Actomonas aquatica: one gene and its partner. The protein of the gene in region 2 binds, or shares a complex with, the protein of the main gene of each other region. Links are inferred from orthologs where the notes say so. Each region holds a gene or a part of one and is shown on either strand. Other genes may lie near its edges. The genes, in order: dnaN and K1X11_RS06255.

What was found.
Region 1: the proteins of K1X11_RS06255 (region 2) and dnaN are in contact, whole or in part, in a solved structure (PDB 1OK7), measured with the Escherichia coli proteins. The link is inferred for Actomonas aquatica from one-to-one orthologs.

Annotation. Positions count from the first base shown.
Region 1 is NZ_CP139781.1:3,818,887-3,826,021, reverse strand. What follows is about bases 4,049-6,915. They hold dnaN (DNA polymerase III subunit beta), read right to left. Parts: upstream 6,111-6,915; coding sequence 4,986-6,110; downstream 4,049-4,985. Other genes in these bases: pssA (CDP-diacylglycerol--serine O-phosphatidyltransferase), read right to left, coding at 6,359-6,915; K1X11_RS14845 (hypothetical protein), read right to left, coding at 4,049-4,912. In the rest of the region: K1X11_RS14860 (class I SAM-dependent RNA methyltransferase), read left to right, coding at 1-1,251; K1X11_RS14855 (GDSL-type esterase/lipase family protein), read left to right, coding at 1,482-2,558; K1X11_RS14850 (hypothetical protein), read left to right, coding at 2,748-3,989; more of K1X11_RS14845, read right to left, coding at 4,034-4,048; more of pssA, read right to left, coding at 6,916-7,135. UniProt on the Escherichia coli protein: Confers DNA tethering and processivity to DNA polymerases and other proteins. Acts as a clamp, forming a ring around DNA (a reaction catalyzed by the clamp-loading complex) which diffuses in an ATP-independent manner freely and bidirectionally along dsDNA.
Region 2 is NZ_CP139781.1:1,610,375-1,617,566, forward strand. The notes cover bases 4,269-7,192. They hold K1X11_RS06255 (Y-family DNA polymerase), read right to left. Parts: upstream 6,369-7,192; coding sequence 5,169-6,368; downstream 4,269-5,168. Other genes in these bases: K1X11_RS06250 (DUF3179 domain-containing protein), read right to left, coding at 4,269-5,014; K1X11_RS06260 (hypothetical protein), read right to left, coding at 6,445-7,068; K1X11_RS06265 (DUF4252 domain-containing protein), read right to left, coding at 7,120-7,192. Outside these bases: K1X11_RS06225 (M14 family zinc carboxypeptidase), read right to left, coding at 1-129; K1X11_RS06230 (pyridoxal phosphate-dependent aminotransferase), read right to left, coding at 522-1,709; K1X11_RS06235 (hypothetical protein), read right to left, coding at 1,868-2,356; K1X11_RS06240 (inositol monophosphatase family protein), read right to left, coding at 2,542-3,354; K1X11_RS06245 (FmdB family transcriptional regulator), read right to left, coding at 3,441-4,016; more of K1X11_RS06250, read right to left, coding at 4,091-4,268. UniProt on the Escherichia coli protein: Poorly processive, error-prone DNA polymerase involved in translesion repair and untargeted mutagenesis. Copies undamaged DNA at stalled replication forks, which arise in vivo from mismatched or misaligned primer ends.

The DNA of each region.
Region 1 (7,135 bases), 2.2 Mb from region 2 along the record:
GAGATCACGACGCTCACCAACCGCGGCGTAGGCCTCGGCCGCGTGGAACTCGCCAGCGATCAGCAATCAGCGACCAGCGACCAGCCGGCCAATCAAGAATCCGAAATCGAGAATCCAAAATCCACGTGGGTGGTCATGGTCCCCTTCAGCCTGCCGGGCGAACGCGTCCGCGCCCGCGTTTTCCGCAACCAGAAGAATTTCTCCGAAGCCGATCTGATCGAAGTCCTCACCCCGTCACCCGACCGCGTCACCCCGCGCTGTCCGCTCTTTGGTGAATGCGGTGGCTGCCAGTATCAACATCTCAACTACGACGCCCAGCTCGTCTGGAAGCGCCAGCAGGTCGAGGAACTGCTCGAACACATGGCCGGCCTCACGCATCCGGTGAACCCCGTCATCGGCTCGCCCGAAAAATTCGGCTACCGTTCCAAGATCACCCCGCACTTCAACCTCCCGCGCGACGGCGACGACGCGTCGGCGCAACCCATCGGCTTCCTCCGCCAAGGCACCCGCAACCACATCATCGACGTGCCGGAGTGCCTCATCGCAACCGACGCGATCAACGCGCACCTGCCGCAGATCCGGTCCGAAGTCCGCGCCAACCTCGCTGCCGGTGCCTACAAAAAAGGCGCCACCCTCCTCCTGCGCCACGCCACCGAAGGGGTCGTCACCTCCCACGACGCCATCATTCACGAACAAGTCGGAGCCCTGAAACTACACTTCCTTGCCCGCGACTTTTTCCAGAACAACCCCTTCATCCTGCCCGCTTTCACCGGCTACGCCCGCGACCAGGCGGCGGCGACCGGCGCGCGCTACATGGTGGACGCCTACTGTGGCAGCGGCCTCTTCGCGCTCAGTTGCGCCAGCGCCTTTGAGAAAGTGCGCGGCATCGAGATCAGCGAAACCAGCGTGCAGTTCGCGACGGAAAACGCCGCGGCCAACGGCCTGACCAACGCCACCTTTCAGGCCGGCGACGCCGCCGCCATCTTTGCCGGACTCGAGACGGACCTGCCGCCGGCCGACACCGTCGTGCTCATCGATCCGCCGCGCAAAGGCTGCGATGAAAGTTTCCTGTCTCAGCTTTTTGAATACGGCCCGCGGGCGGTCGTTTACGTGAGTTGTGACCCCGCCACCCAGATGCGCGACCTGGTCCATTTCAAGGCAGCCGGCTACCGCCTCACCGCCGTCCAGCCCTTCGACCTCTTCCCCCAAACCCGCCACCTCGAGTGCGTCGTGACGTTGGTGAAATCCTAGCCAAAGGGGTCAATCTTATATCTTTGAATTTTGCCTCGGCCGGCCGGCACGGGCAGGACCGGCAGCGCGCAAAACCCGGCCTACCTGCAACCATTTGGTGACTGCAGTTTTCCGCAGTCCGGTTTTGCGCTCTTTTGGGCGTCGTGCGATGAAGCGGCATGCTTCGTTGTTCGCTGTCTCGCTGGCTTTCCGCCGCGGGTCTTTCCTTCTGCTTCACCGCTTCCGCTCTCATGTCGCACGCCGAGACTCTGCCGCCGACTTCACCGGCCCTCACCGTGATCGGCCGCACCGCGCCTACCGCCGATGGCTCCGGTCTGCTCATGGCTTTTCCGGGCATCGAGCTGCGCTTCACCTACACCGGTGAGGCGCCCGCGATTCGTCTGCACGCCGACAGCGACACCTGCTTCTTTAACCTCTCCATCAATGGCGCCCCGGACGCCGTGCTGCAGCTGGAGGAGGGCGACAACCTTGTCCCGCTGCCATCCGGACCGGCTCCCGAGTCCGGTCGGCTCGTGTCGCTCGTTCGCCGCACCGAGGCATGGCAGGGCATCGTGACTTTTGGCGGACTCGAGTTTGATCCGACTGCCACCCAACTCCTCGCCGCGCCGGCGCCTCGCGACCGTCGCGTGCTGGTGATCGGCGACTCCATCACCACCGGCCACTACGTCGAGCAGCTCCCGCCCACGCCCGACCCCACGCCGCGCACCAACAACGCCGCCCGCACTTGGGGCTGGATCCTCGCGCGCTCCCTAGGCGCCGAGGTCAACATCGTCGCTTACGGCGGTCGTGGCCTCATCCGCACCTGGGATGGTCGCACCGATCAGGCCAACGCGCCGGCCTTCTTCGAGCGCGCCGTGCCCGATCATCCCGAGACGCCCGCCGACCCCGAATACCTCTGGGATCACAGCCGCTACACGCCCGATCTGATCGTCATCATGCTGGGCCAGAACGACTTCAACCTCGGAGTCCCCGACGCGGCCCATTTCAAGTCCACCTACCGCAACCTGCTGTCGCGCCTCCATCGCCTGCACCCCGATGCCGCCGTGATCCTCTGTGGCAGCCCCATGCAGCACCCTCATCCGGCCGATCCCGACAGCTCCGATCCCGAAAAACGAACGACCCTCTATCGTTGGCTCCACGAACTCGCCACCGCCGCGCCTGCCCTCGGTTTCGACTCCGACCGCATCGCCGTCGTTGAGGTGTCACACCAGCCCGGCACGCCACTCAACGCCCATCCGGTGGTTTTCCAGATGGAGCAAATCGCCACCGAGATCGCGCCCACCGCCCGCCAGCTCACGGGCTGGTGAGGTTGAGCGCACACAGCCGCTCGGCTCCGCCGCTGCTGCACAGTAACTGAAAGGCCCGGTTGCGCCGGACCAAGGATCGGGAACACTACCGCGCACCTGCCATCTCAGAGATGCGGCCCCAAATCTCTGCCCCCTCAAGATTCGCCGCTTCGCCTTTCCCGACCTAAACCACCCCACCTGCATCTGCTCATGTCCCAAACCACGTTTCCGCGCCAGCGGCGACCCGCGTTGCGCATCGCTGTTTCCGCCGCACTGGTTTGTCTGGCGCTCACGACCTCACCCTTGGTCGCCCAGCCCAAGCCTCGCGTCGTCACGTCCAAAGCCTCCCCCGAGCACACCCACCAACTCTTCGTCGGCATCGATCTTTTTGTGCCCCAGGGCACCGAGATGCTCGAAGTGCGCAACATCGTGGGTGAGACCACCTTGGCGAAGTCCGCCGCCGGCGAGCTCAACGAAATTGACCGCACCACCGGCTACCGTTGGAAACTCGTGCCCAAGGTGAGTGACCTCAGCGCCACCGTTTCGGATCTCGAATACGAGACCACGTATTCACCGGCCAGCGACCCCCAGAAGAAGTGGATGGGGCGCCAGACCAACATGATGAATTACCAGCAGGACCAGCTCTCCCAGGGCACCCTGATGGCCGCCAACCTTTCCCGGGGAATTGCCGCGTTGCCCTCACAAGGAGGGCAGGGTGGGCCATCCCCAGAAGCCGTCGAACGCATGCAAGCCGGCGTAAACTCGCAGATCCGCGGTCATTTGGACGAAGTCGCCCGCGTCGACGCCATCACCGATCCAGACTTCACTGCCAAGGAACAACAGGCCCAGGAAATCCTGAATCCGCACGACTCCGTGCGCCTCCAGTTCCGCGTCTCCACCCCGACCCCGATGGCCCACGCATTCTGCGTCGCGCTCGCCCGCATCCGCCACCCCAACGGCGAAATCGAAGACATCAATTTCTACAAACCGATCGGGGAAGTCGGCCCTAAACCCAAGAAGGTTAACTTCTTGCAAACGGGCCTCGCCCCCGGATTTGAGATCCTCGAGCTCAAGGTCCACCTTTTCAACAACGGCAAGGAGCTCGCCACCAATCTCTCCGAAAAGCGCTTTCAACTCACCACCGACGAGGCCCGCCAATACCTCCTGCTCGACCACACGGCCAACCACCGCGGTGAGACCGTGCCCGCCTCGCCCGTCTGGGAACTCGCTCCGCCCGAGCTCAAAGCACTCGACCGACCCGGCAGCCTCGATCGACCGCTCCTCGTCAACATCAACGCCAAGGGCGACTTCACTGGCTTCGCCGGCTCCGGCCAACTCTACGGCCCCGAGCACGAGCACATCCTCCGCCAACTCGTTTTTCTGCCCGCCCTCGAAGACGGCCAGGCGGTCGACTCCACCGCGACGATCAATCTCGCTGATTACTTCCGCTGAGCGCTTAAACGATTTCGGGCATAAAGCCCGACCCCTCCGTTCCCTCACTCATACCGCGCGCTGCGGCCGAAGTAGTTGAGGAACCACGCTTCCTTCCACACCCGGTAGCGCGCCTCCACGGTCATCTTGCCGTGCTCCTCGCGCTCGTGATGCGGGAAAAGAAACCCCAGCTCGGTGTTCACCTGCTCCATGGCGTGTTGCTGGGCGTTGAGATCGGCCAGCGGCTCGGTCTCCCACTCGCTGAGCGGATCGGTCTCATCCTCCAAGCGCTCCCGGTGGCGCTTCACCAGCGCCGCCAGCGTCCGCCGCCACGGACTCCGATCCACCAGCCAGTTCTCCGGATAAAACCCCGCGAAGGGCAGGTAGAGGTTGTCGGTCACGTAGCGCAGTCCGTTGGTCGTCACCGACACCAGGCTGGCGCACATCACGATGTTGCCGCCCGGCTGCGGTAGGAAGAGCACCTGCACCCGCAGCTTGTTGGACGAATCCTGATAAACCGACATGCGCAGCGCAAAACCCGGCGCGAGCTCGGCCTTGAGCGACTGGACCGCGTGGAAACCCTGTTTGCGCAGCCAATCCCGGACTTTCAGCAGTCGGGGTTGGGTGGGCCACTCCTCGCCGCTGGAATTCACGTGAAAGCGCGGGAACAGCGGGATCGGGCTCAGGCTGAGCGCCTTGATCTCCAGCCAACGATAAACCGTCTCGATCAGGAAATAGACCAACAGGGCCGTGAGCGCCAAAACCCAGTAGGGCCGCGTGCTCAGCTCCAGATCGACCAGGATCTTGGCCACGCCGAAGCCAAACACCAGCCAGCGCAGCCAGCGATTGAAGATCGCCAACAGGGGCGAGGAGCGGCGCTGGTTGATCTGAAACAGGACCAGCGACACCACCATGGCGATGACGATCGGATAGGTGAAATCCATGAAGCGTGAGCGGAGACAAGAAGGGCCGGACGCGATGACGCCCGGCCCCGAAAAGTTACCCGTGGCGCGCTGCTCAGCTCAGGCGCACCGGCATGATCACGCAGATGAAGCTCTCGAGCGTCTTGAACACGCCGGGGCTCACCTCGTCCTTCACTTCGAAGAACACTTCGTCCTTCTGCAGCGCCTTGAGCGGATCGAGCAGGAACTGCGGGTTGAAGGCCACCTGGAGGTCGGGACCGTTGTAATCGATCGCCATCGACTCGTGCGCCTCGCCGAAATCCGGGCTCTGCGCCGTGATCTCGAGCAGGTTGGAGGTCATCTTGAGCTTCACCGAGTTGCTCTTCTCCGAGCAGACGAGGGCGGCACGGTGGATGCACTGCTGGAGCAGCTCGCGCTCGAGCTTGATGCGCTGATGCGTCTCCTTGGGAATAACCTGTTGATAATTGGGATAATTGCCCTCCACGACCTTCGAGTAGAGGTAGATGGAGTCGATCAGGCCGCTGCTGTCCTTGTCGGTCTGGATCTGGAACGCCGCACGGCGTTCGTTGAACGAGACCTTCAGCTTCGCGCCCTTGTCGAGCATGCGCTGCAGCTCGGAGACCGTCTTGGCCGGCAGGATGATGGCGCCGGACGCGTCCTCGGGGACTTCCATCTCCTTTGAGGTGAGGGCGAGACGGCGGCCGTCGGTGGCGACCAGCGAGAGTTTGCCGTCGCGGAAGTTGAAATACACGCCGTTGAGGATGTAGCGCGTCTCGTCGCTCGACTGGGCGTAAGCGACGCTCTTGAGCATCGAGATGAGCTCGCTCTGCTCGAGGGTGAAGGTGCGGTCGTCGCCAAACTCCGGCAGCGGCGGGAACTCGTCCTTGCCGATGCCCATGATGCGGAAGGTGGAACCGCCCGAGGTGAGCTTCACCTGGTGGTTGGCGGAGGAATCGAAACTCACGTCCTGGTTCGGCAACTCGCGCACGATGGTGGCCAGACGCTTCACCGGCAGGGTGACCGCGCCGCCCTCCTTCACCTCGGCCTTGATCTTACAGCGGATGCCCAGATCGAGATTGGTGGTGGTGAGCGTGATGTGGTTCCCCTCGGCCTCGATCAGCACGTTGCTGAGGATGGGCATCGTGGCCTTGGAGCCGACGACGTTGAGAACCTGGGCGAGGCCGTTGCTGAAATGGTCGCGGTTGATCTTGAGTTTCATGACGTGGGGTTGGCGTCCACGAGGGCGTGAAACGCGGAAGTTAACAAACCCCAAAAGATACCTGATTCAATAAGTAATTGGAGTCGTCTTATTATGCGTCCGAAAAAGGCCAATAACTGCGCTCCCAACCCACGTTTTACCTCTGAAACCGAGCTCGCCGCCGACCTGTGAATAACTGCGAGCCAATTGCGAACAAAGCGGGGGTTTTTAACACCCCAAAACTTGTTGGTGAACGACGCCCAAGTTACTCACACGCTTTCCGCATCCGGCGTCGGGGTGGTTTTCTGACCGCGCTCGCGGAAGGCCCGGATCAGGCCGAAGAAGATGTAGCCGAGCATCAGCACCAGCATGCCGATTTCCTTGAAGGCCACGATCGCGCCGGCCCCGCTCACCACCAGCACCAGCGACACCAGCGGGGTCTTCGTCTGCATATCGATCTGCTTGCCGCTCGGGTAGCGGATCGTGCTCACCATCAGCACCGCGATCAACAGCAGCAGCGGCGGCAAGGCCAGCGCCCACATTTGCAGCTCACGGTCGTGCTTGGCCAAGTTGAGAAGAAACAACACCAGCGCCGCCACCGTGCCCGCCGCCGCCGGCACCGGCAGCCCGACGAAATCCTTCGAGCCCGACTTTTTGTCGCGGATGATGAGCGGGTGGGTGATCACGTTAAATCGCGCCAGCCGGATCGCCGCACACAGCAGGTAAACGAAGCCGAAACACCAGCCGATCTTCTGGAAAATGGGATAACCCTGGGTCGGCGACAGGATGAGGAAAAACATCATCAACGCCGGCGTGAGGCCGAACGAGATCACGTCGGCCAACGAGTCGAACTCGCCGCCGAAGAGCGACTCCTTGCCACCCATGCGCGCCAGGCGCCCATCGAGCACGTCAAACGCCATCGCCCCGAAGATCAGCCACACGGCCTCCGAAAACAGCACGCTCGCACCCGGCGTGATCACGTCGGACCCACGCATGAGATAGTGCGCCTGGACGCACTTGATGCAGGCCACGAAACCACAGAACAG
Region 2 (7,192 bases):
GCGGAAGTCGAAGGGCGTCTCCGCCACCGGCAGATACGGCGTGGGCTCCTGCGCCCCCAGGCTGACGGTCAGCGCGACCAGCGCGCCCACCCACTTACAACGAGACCAGGAAAATAGCGTAGCGATCATGTGGCGGAAATCCGAGCGACGGAACCAGCAAGCAAGGTTCCGCCACCCCACTCCCGCAACGCCTTTCCCTGCGCGTCACCGGGTCCGACCACATTTTTCAAAACGCGCTCAAATCTGCTGAGCCGTTTTGCCGATCCCTTGCGCATGACTTCCCGAACGAGCGCATCTTTTCCCGCTTCCACGCCCCTCGGGTGTGGGTTGACGACCCCGCCCCGTCCGGCTCCGGCCGGGCGGGGCCCCGTTCCTTTGCTCCCGTCTCCTAATCCACCATAACGGAGCCCCCGGCCCCGGGACCGTCACGTCCCGGGGCCATCCGGGATGGCGTCCGCTCAAAAAAAATCGCCCAACGCCGGGAGCGTTGAGCGATTCAAAAAAACGGGGTCGTCGCGGGATCAGAGCGAACCGCAGAAGCGGGCCAGACGATCCAAGCCCTTTTGCAGGGTCTCGTCCGAAGTCGCGTAACTGATGCGCAGGAACCCTTCGGTGCCAAACGCACTGCCCGGCACGGCGGCAACCTTTTCGCTCTCCAGCAAACGCGAGCAGAACTCCATGTCGGGCACGCCAAAACTGGAGACGTTCGGGAAAAGGTAGAACGCGCCCTGAGCGAGCTGACAGTCGATACCGGAGATGGCGTTGAGTCCGGCGTGGACCAGTTTACGTCGACGGTCGAAGGCCACCAGCATCTCATCGAGCGCCGCCTTCGTTTTGTCCCACTCGGTATACGCCGCGAGCGCGCCCCACTGGGCGAAGGTGGTGGCATTGGACGTCATTTGGCTCTGCAGATCGGCGATCGCGGTGGCGATCGGCGTCGGCGCGACAATCGTGCCCAAGCGCCAACCCGTCATCGAAAAGGTTTTGGCGAAGCCGGAGACGATGATGGTGCGCTCCCGCGCTTCGGCCGAAAACGACGCCGGCGAAACATGCGTGACGCCATCGTAGAGCAGGTGCTCATAGATTTCGTCCGACATGATGTAGAGGTTGTGCTTCACCGCGACGGCCGTGATGGCCTCCAACTCCTCACGGGTGTAAACTGCACCAGACGGATTGGAGGGTGAATTGAGAATGATCAGTTTGCTCTTCGGCGTGATCGCCGCTTCGACCATGTCCGGCGTGAGCTTAAAGCCGGTCGCATCGGTCGCCACGACCACCTTGGGCGTCGCCCCCGCCAGCTTCACCATCTCGGGATAACTCACCCAAAACGGCGCCGGCACGATCACCTCGTCACCCGGCGAGCACAGCGCGAGGATCGTAAGGTAACAGGAGAACTTGCCACCCGGACTCACGACCACTTGAGCCGGCTTCGTCTCCAGGCCGTAGACGTCGGCGTATTTCGCGGCCAACGCCTCGCGCAGCGGCGGGATGCCGGGGGTCGGGGCGTATTTGGTTTTACCATCCCGCAGCGCCTGCGCCGCGGCCTCCTTGATGTGATCAGGGGTGTCGAAGTCGGGCTCACCGGCGGCGAACCCACAGACGTCTTCACCGGCTGCTTTCAGGGCCTTGGCCTTGGCGTCGACAGCAAGCGTCGGCGACGGCGAGACATTCAGGGCCCAGGTGGATAATGGGGAGGGGGCTTGGCTCATGGTCAAAACGGGACGGAACGCTTGGTCGCGTTCGTCAAATAATCAAGTTCATCGGGAATGCGCGCCGCCAGTCTGAGCGACCGGATCGGTCGCGCGCAAAAAAGAAGCCCCCACCAGCGGTGAGGGCTCGCAAATCTGTGCGGAAGCTAACCCGCGACTTAGCGGGACTTCTTGCCCTTCTTGGCGGCTTTCTTGGCCGGAGCAGCTTTTTTGGCCGGAGCCTTTTTCACCGCGGCTTTCTTGGCCGGCGCTTTTTTAGCGGGAGCCTTTTTCGCCGGAGCGGGCTTGGCAGCGGCCTTCTTGGCGGTCGCCTTCTTCTTGCCCTTGGCCACGGTGGGCTTGGCCGGTTTGGTCACCGCGAGGTCGTCGAGTGCCGCGCGCAGGAGCTCACCCACGCTGACCTTCTTTTTCTTCGAGGTGCGGGTCAGCACCGTCTTCATGTCGCCCGGCAGGCGGACCGAAATCTGACGATGCTCTTCACGAGTGCTCTCGTAACGATCAAAGTTGTAGGAAGCGAGAGCGAGGCGAACCACTTCACTGGTGGACGCGAGACCCATCTTGGACTGGGCGGACGTGATCTTGCTGATCAACGAAACCGGCAGGTCAAAGGTGAGCGGGGAAGCGGGGCTGGGAGCTTTTTTTGCCATGGCAGAGTGACGTTCAACCGGAGAACAGGAGAAGAGAGTGCTCAAGGCAATCCACGGGACCGCCCACCAAGCAATGCTAAACTGCCGTCATTGCCCGGTTTGAGCCATTCTCCGACCACAATTACGCTGTATTGACGCTTTCCCTACCCTGCCCGACCGCGTCGAGTCGCGCGATCGCGCCCGCATTAGGAGAGCGCAGCCACCAATTCACACCGCGTCGATTCACTTCCGCCCACATAAAACGTGCGCGGCATTTCGAGGTCGAAACGTCGTAACGGCAGCGGCGAATTCGCGATGAACGTCACGTCTCCTCCCGCACCGCGCACCATCGCGATGCCTGCCGCGATATCCCACAACTTCACGTTGTGATCGACCACGCCGTCGAACAGGCCGGCGGCCACGTAAGCCAAGTGCAACGCACTGCTGCCGAGCGCCCGAATCTTGTAACGGCTGACCAGCGCTTCGCCGTGGCCGGGAAATTCTCCCTGCGCATGCGGGCTGTGGAAACCGATCACCGACTTCGATCCCAACGGTCCCGGACGCACCCGCACAGCCTCTGCGCCATCCCACATGCCGATCCCTGGCCCGCCATGCATCAGCACGCGCCGGGCGGCGTCATAGATTACCCCATACACCGGCTCGCCATGTTCCAGCAGGGCCAACGAGATCGCACACTGCGCCAGGCCGGTGGCAAAGTTGTTGGTGCCGTCGATCGGATCCAGCACCCAAGTGAAACGACTGTCAGCCTCCAACACCCGATCGGTGAGCAACTCCTCGCTGAACCCACGGTCCTCCGGATGGGCCTCCGCCACCGCCGCCAGAATCGCGCGCGAAATCGCATGGTCGATCGCCGTCACCCGACTGCCGTCCGCCTTCCATTGGCTGCTGACCTGCCCCAGATTTTCGTGCAGGCAGTCAACCTGACCGAGCACCACCGTCTTGGCGGTGGCGATACGTCGTTGCAGATCAGAATCGGTGGCAGTCGTGGCTTCGGACATGTTTGTGTTCAACATGCGACAAGCCCCGGACACATGGCATCAAAAAAGTCCCCGCGACGACGAAGCGTAACGCGGGGACTAGAAAATCACTCGTAATCGTAGAGCTGCGGATCGCGGCGCGGCGGCCGCAGGCGACTGCGGAAGCGGTGCCGCTTTTCCTTGGGCTCGGGGGCGCCTCCTTCCGGCCCGCCTCCCATGCCGCCCATGCCCATGGGATCGCCGTAGGGATCCATGCCGTCGCCGCCGGACTCATCGCCCATCATGTCTTCGAGCGAATCGGGATCGGCCCCCTCCTCCAACTTGCGCACGACTTCTTCCATTTCACCATCGAGCTTTTCGCCGGTGAGTTCGGACATGCGGCGCATCATGCGCCCCATCGCCTTGGGGTCGTTTTCGTCGACGTTGGCAAACTCACTTTCCATCGCCGCCATCGCGGCCTCCATGCGCGGATCGTCCGGATCGCCGCCTGCTCCTCCCCCGACGTCCGGCGGCGGCTCGTCGCTGCTGCCGCCCTTGGTGATGGCGAAACCCGAGACCATCTTGCTCATCTTAAACTTCGGGTTGTCGGGGCATTTGGGCACCGTCTGACCTTGGGCCAGCGACTTGGCGTAGAACTGGTAGACGGTGTTATTGTCGGGACAGTAATACTCGTAAATAGGCATGACGAAGGGACAAAAAAGAGGAGCACCACTGCACTCCTCTCCTTCGGCTTGGCAAGCTCGCAGCGAAGCTCCGATCAGCGCAGCGGAATCCAGACGGAGGTGTCGGCGTGAAACGCCTGCCAGGCGAACCAGAAGCAGGAAATGACCGGCAAGTTCTCGCGCGTCGTCATATCCTGCACCAGCACGTCCCCCGTATCGGCGTTGTAGGTTACTTTGATCGTCTGAGCGCCGATCGCATCGTAGAGTTGTCCCTTCTCCTGCAGCTTCGCCAGCGGCCAGCAACGTTGCGCGTCCTCGCCCACGTATCCCACCACTCGCTCCTTGGTGCTAAACTCGTTACGGTTTACATCGAAGGGAAAGATCGTCGCGCGATCGAACGCGTAGTCGCCGTAGGGCCAGTCACCAAGGTAATCCACCGCAAAGCCTGTCTCGCGGGTCAGCACTTTGCCGGCCGGAAAAGCCTGCTTCCAAGCAGCCCAGGACATGCGTCGCACCGGAAGGAGTTCCAACGCCGTTTCGTTGGCCTCGCCCGCGATCGACGCCATCCCCATCTGCGACCACAGGCTCTCCGTCGCATGGTCATACATCAGCAGGCAACTGTTATAGAGCACGCCCGACACCCCGAAAGTCCGCGTCGAACCGTCGGGATTGTTGCCCGGCGCGAACGCGATGCCCGAACCGCTCAACGCACTGTAGGTGATCGCCACCGGGATGTCGCCGAACTGGTCATTCACCACCTCGTGCCATACCAGAATGCGCAGCGGATAGGCTCGGGTCTCCTCCCCCATCGTGATGCTCAAAACCTCATCGGTATCCGCCAGCCAATCACCCGCCGTGAGGTCACCCCACTGCGGTTCCATGATCGCCTGAATACTGTCTTTGGCGGGAGCCGCACGCACCAGGTGCGTCGCCGGCACCGAACGTTCATCAATGTTAAAACCGTTGATGGTGGCCGCGACCAACGGGTTCAGGAGGGCCGAGGCGCCGAGAAACACCACGAGTGCAAGTGGGCGTCTCCAAGCGCTTACGGCTGCGAAGAGAGCTGGGTAATTCGCAGTAAGCATCGGGTAGGGTCGTGCGTGCAATGTCCGACGACGGTGCCACGTTGGCGACAGAAATTTTACTTATTCCCAGTATTCGAATTACGAACACCTACGGACGCCGCGGCGAGCCGATCCCCCGCCGCCGTCCCGCCCCCGGCGCTTCCAACTGATGCCCGTGCAGCACATTGGCTCCGCCGGCAGCATTCAGTCGGTCAAGATAGCCCGCCAATCGGCGCCGCCGTTCGTCAGTCTCGCCGAAGATGTCGAGCTGTCGGGCACCGTCCTCCACCCCCGACACTTTGATGCTGATTAACCGAAGCGGTCGCCGCTGCGTCCAGGCCTGTTTCACCAACTTGGGAATCAGCGCATAAAACGCCGTCTCAAGATCCGACGCCTCCGGCAGGCTCCGCCCGACTGACTCCTGGGTAAAATCCGGGTATCGCACCAGCAGCGTGAGCGTGCGCACGCGCTTCCCGTCTGCCCGCACCTTGGGGAGCAACGAGTCCACCATCCCTTTGGCGATAGCCTCGATCGCCGCGACGTCGCGGATGTCCTCCCCAAAGGTCTCCTGCTGCGAATAGCTCTTGGCCTCGCCTCGCTCCGGGTTCACTGGCCGATCATCCTCGCCCCGACACCGCGCCAGCCATTCCCGCCAGTCCCGCCCAAACAACGACGCCAGTTCGGCCTCCCCGCGATCCACCACGTCACCGATCCGATGCACGCCGCGGTTCGCCAAACGTTCCTGCGTCTTCTGGCCGATCCCGGGCAACACCCCAATATCAAGCGGCGCCATAAACGCCGCTTCCCCACCCCGTGGCACCACCACGAACCCACGCGGCTTGCGCAGCTTGCTCGCCACCTGAGCCACGAGCCGATTGGCCGCGATGCCCATCGAAACCGGAATCTGCAACACGTCCCAAATCCGCCGCTGCAACTGCCGCGTGCGCGCCTCCACCGCCGCATCATCGGCCAAACCACAGGGCCCCAGATCCAGATACCCCTCGTCGATCGAGTTGCGCTGCACCAGCGGCGTCACCTCCTCACACAGGTCAAACATGCGCCGCGACACCCCGGCGTAGTCGCCTTCATGCGGTAACAAAATCAAATCCGGACACGCCCGCAGCGCCCGCTGTGTCGGCATCGGCGTGTAAACCCCGGCCGCCCGCGCCTCATAACTGGCCGAAGAAATGATGCCCCGACTCCGCCCGCCCACCGCGACCTTTTTACCCCGCAACTCCGGCCGCAGCGCCAGCTCGACCGAAACAAAAAACGCATCGGCATCGAGGTGGACAATGGCAGCGGGTTTCACCGCTCCACGCAACGAGCGGTGCCCGCCGCTGGCAAGCACCGCCCCGCAAATCCTCCCGCCGCATCGTGTCGTGCGCTCAGAACCGCTCTGCCGCGGCCGCTTCGCGCCACTCGCGGGAATGCTCCCGGGCGATCGCCTGCAACGGCTCGGTGCGGCCATTGGCCGAGACCACCACCAGCTCATCGTCACTGCAGACCACCAGACAGAGCTCCAACGCGTCCGGATCCGCCGCCGCTTCGGGCGAGAAAACCATCACCACGTCGTCACCATCGCGCACCGCGACCACCCGATGCCAGCCGTCTTCCCGCATGTTGGCCGCAGTGACTTCCATCATCGCGATGCGTTCGTTCAGCGAGGGGGCCGAGTCCAGTTGATAGACGCCCACACTCGCACTGTGCACCGCTTCCATGGCCCGCAGGGCTTCCGGCGGCACGTCGTCCACAAAACCGGCCACAAACCGCACCAACCCGATCGCCCCCGGACCGACCGAGAACTGCACCGTGGTGGTCGCATCGCCCTTCACCACGCGGTGAATGGCCGAGCGCAGTTCACCGGCTTCCCGACTCAGGCGGAACATGCTCGCGGCCTCCACCACCGCCACGACGGTCATCGCCGCCAGCATCACGAACAACCAATGCAACCAACGGAAACCGCGGCGCGCCGGGCGGGAGGAGGTGGAGGGAGAAGCGGACGTAGTCATCGTATGGATACGTTAAAGGTTGGGACAGGCGGGAGCAGCGATCAGCCGATTTCAGGCCGACTTGCCGTGCGCTTCCTTGAGCTTGAGCTCGCGCAGCGGCTTGATGTCGAGGGAGTCGCCGAGC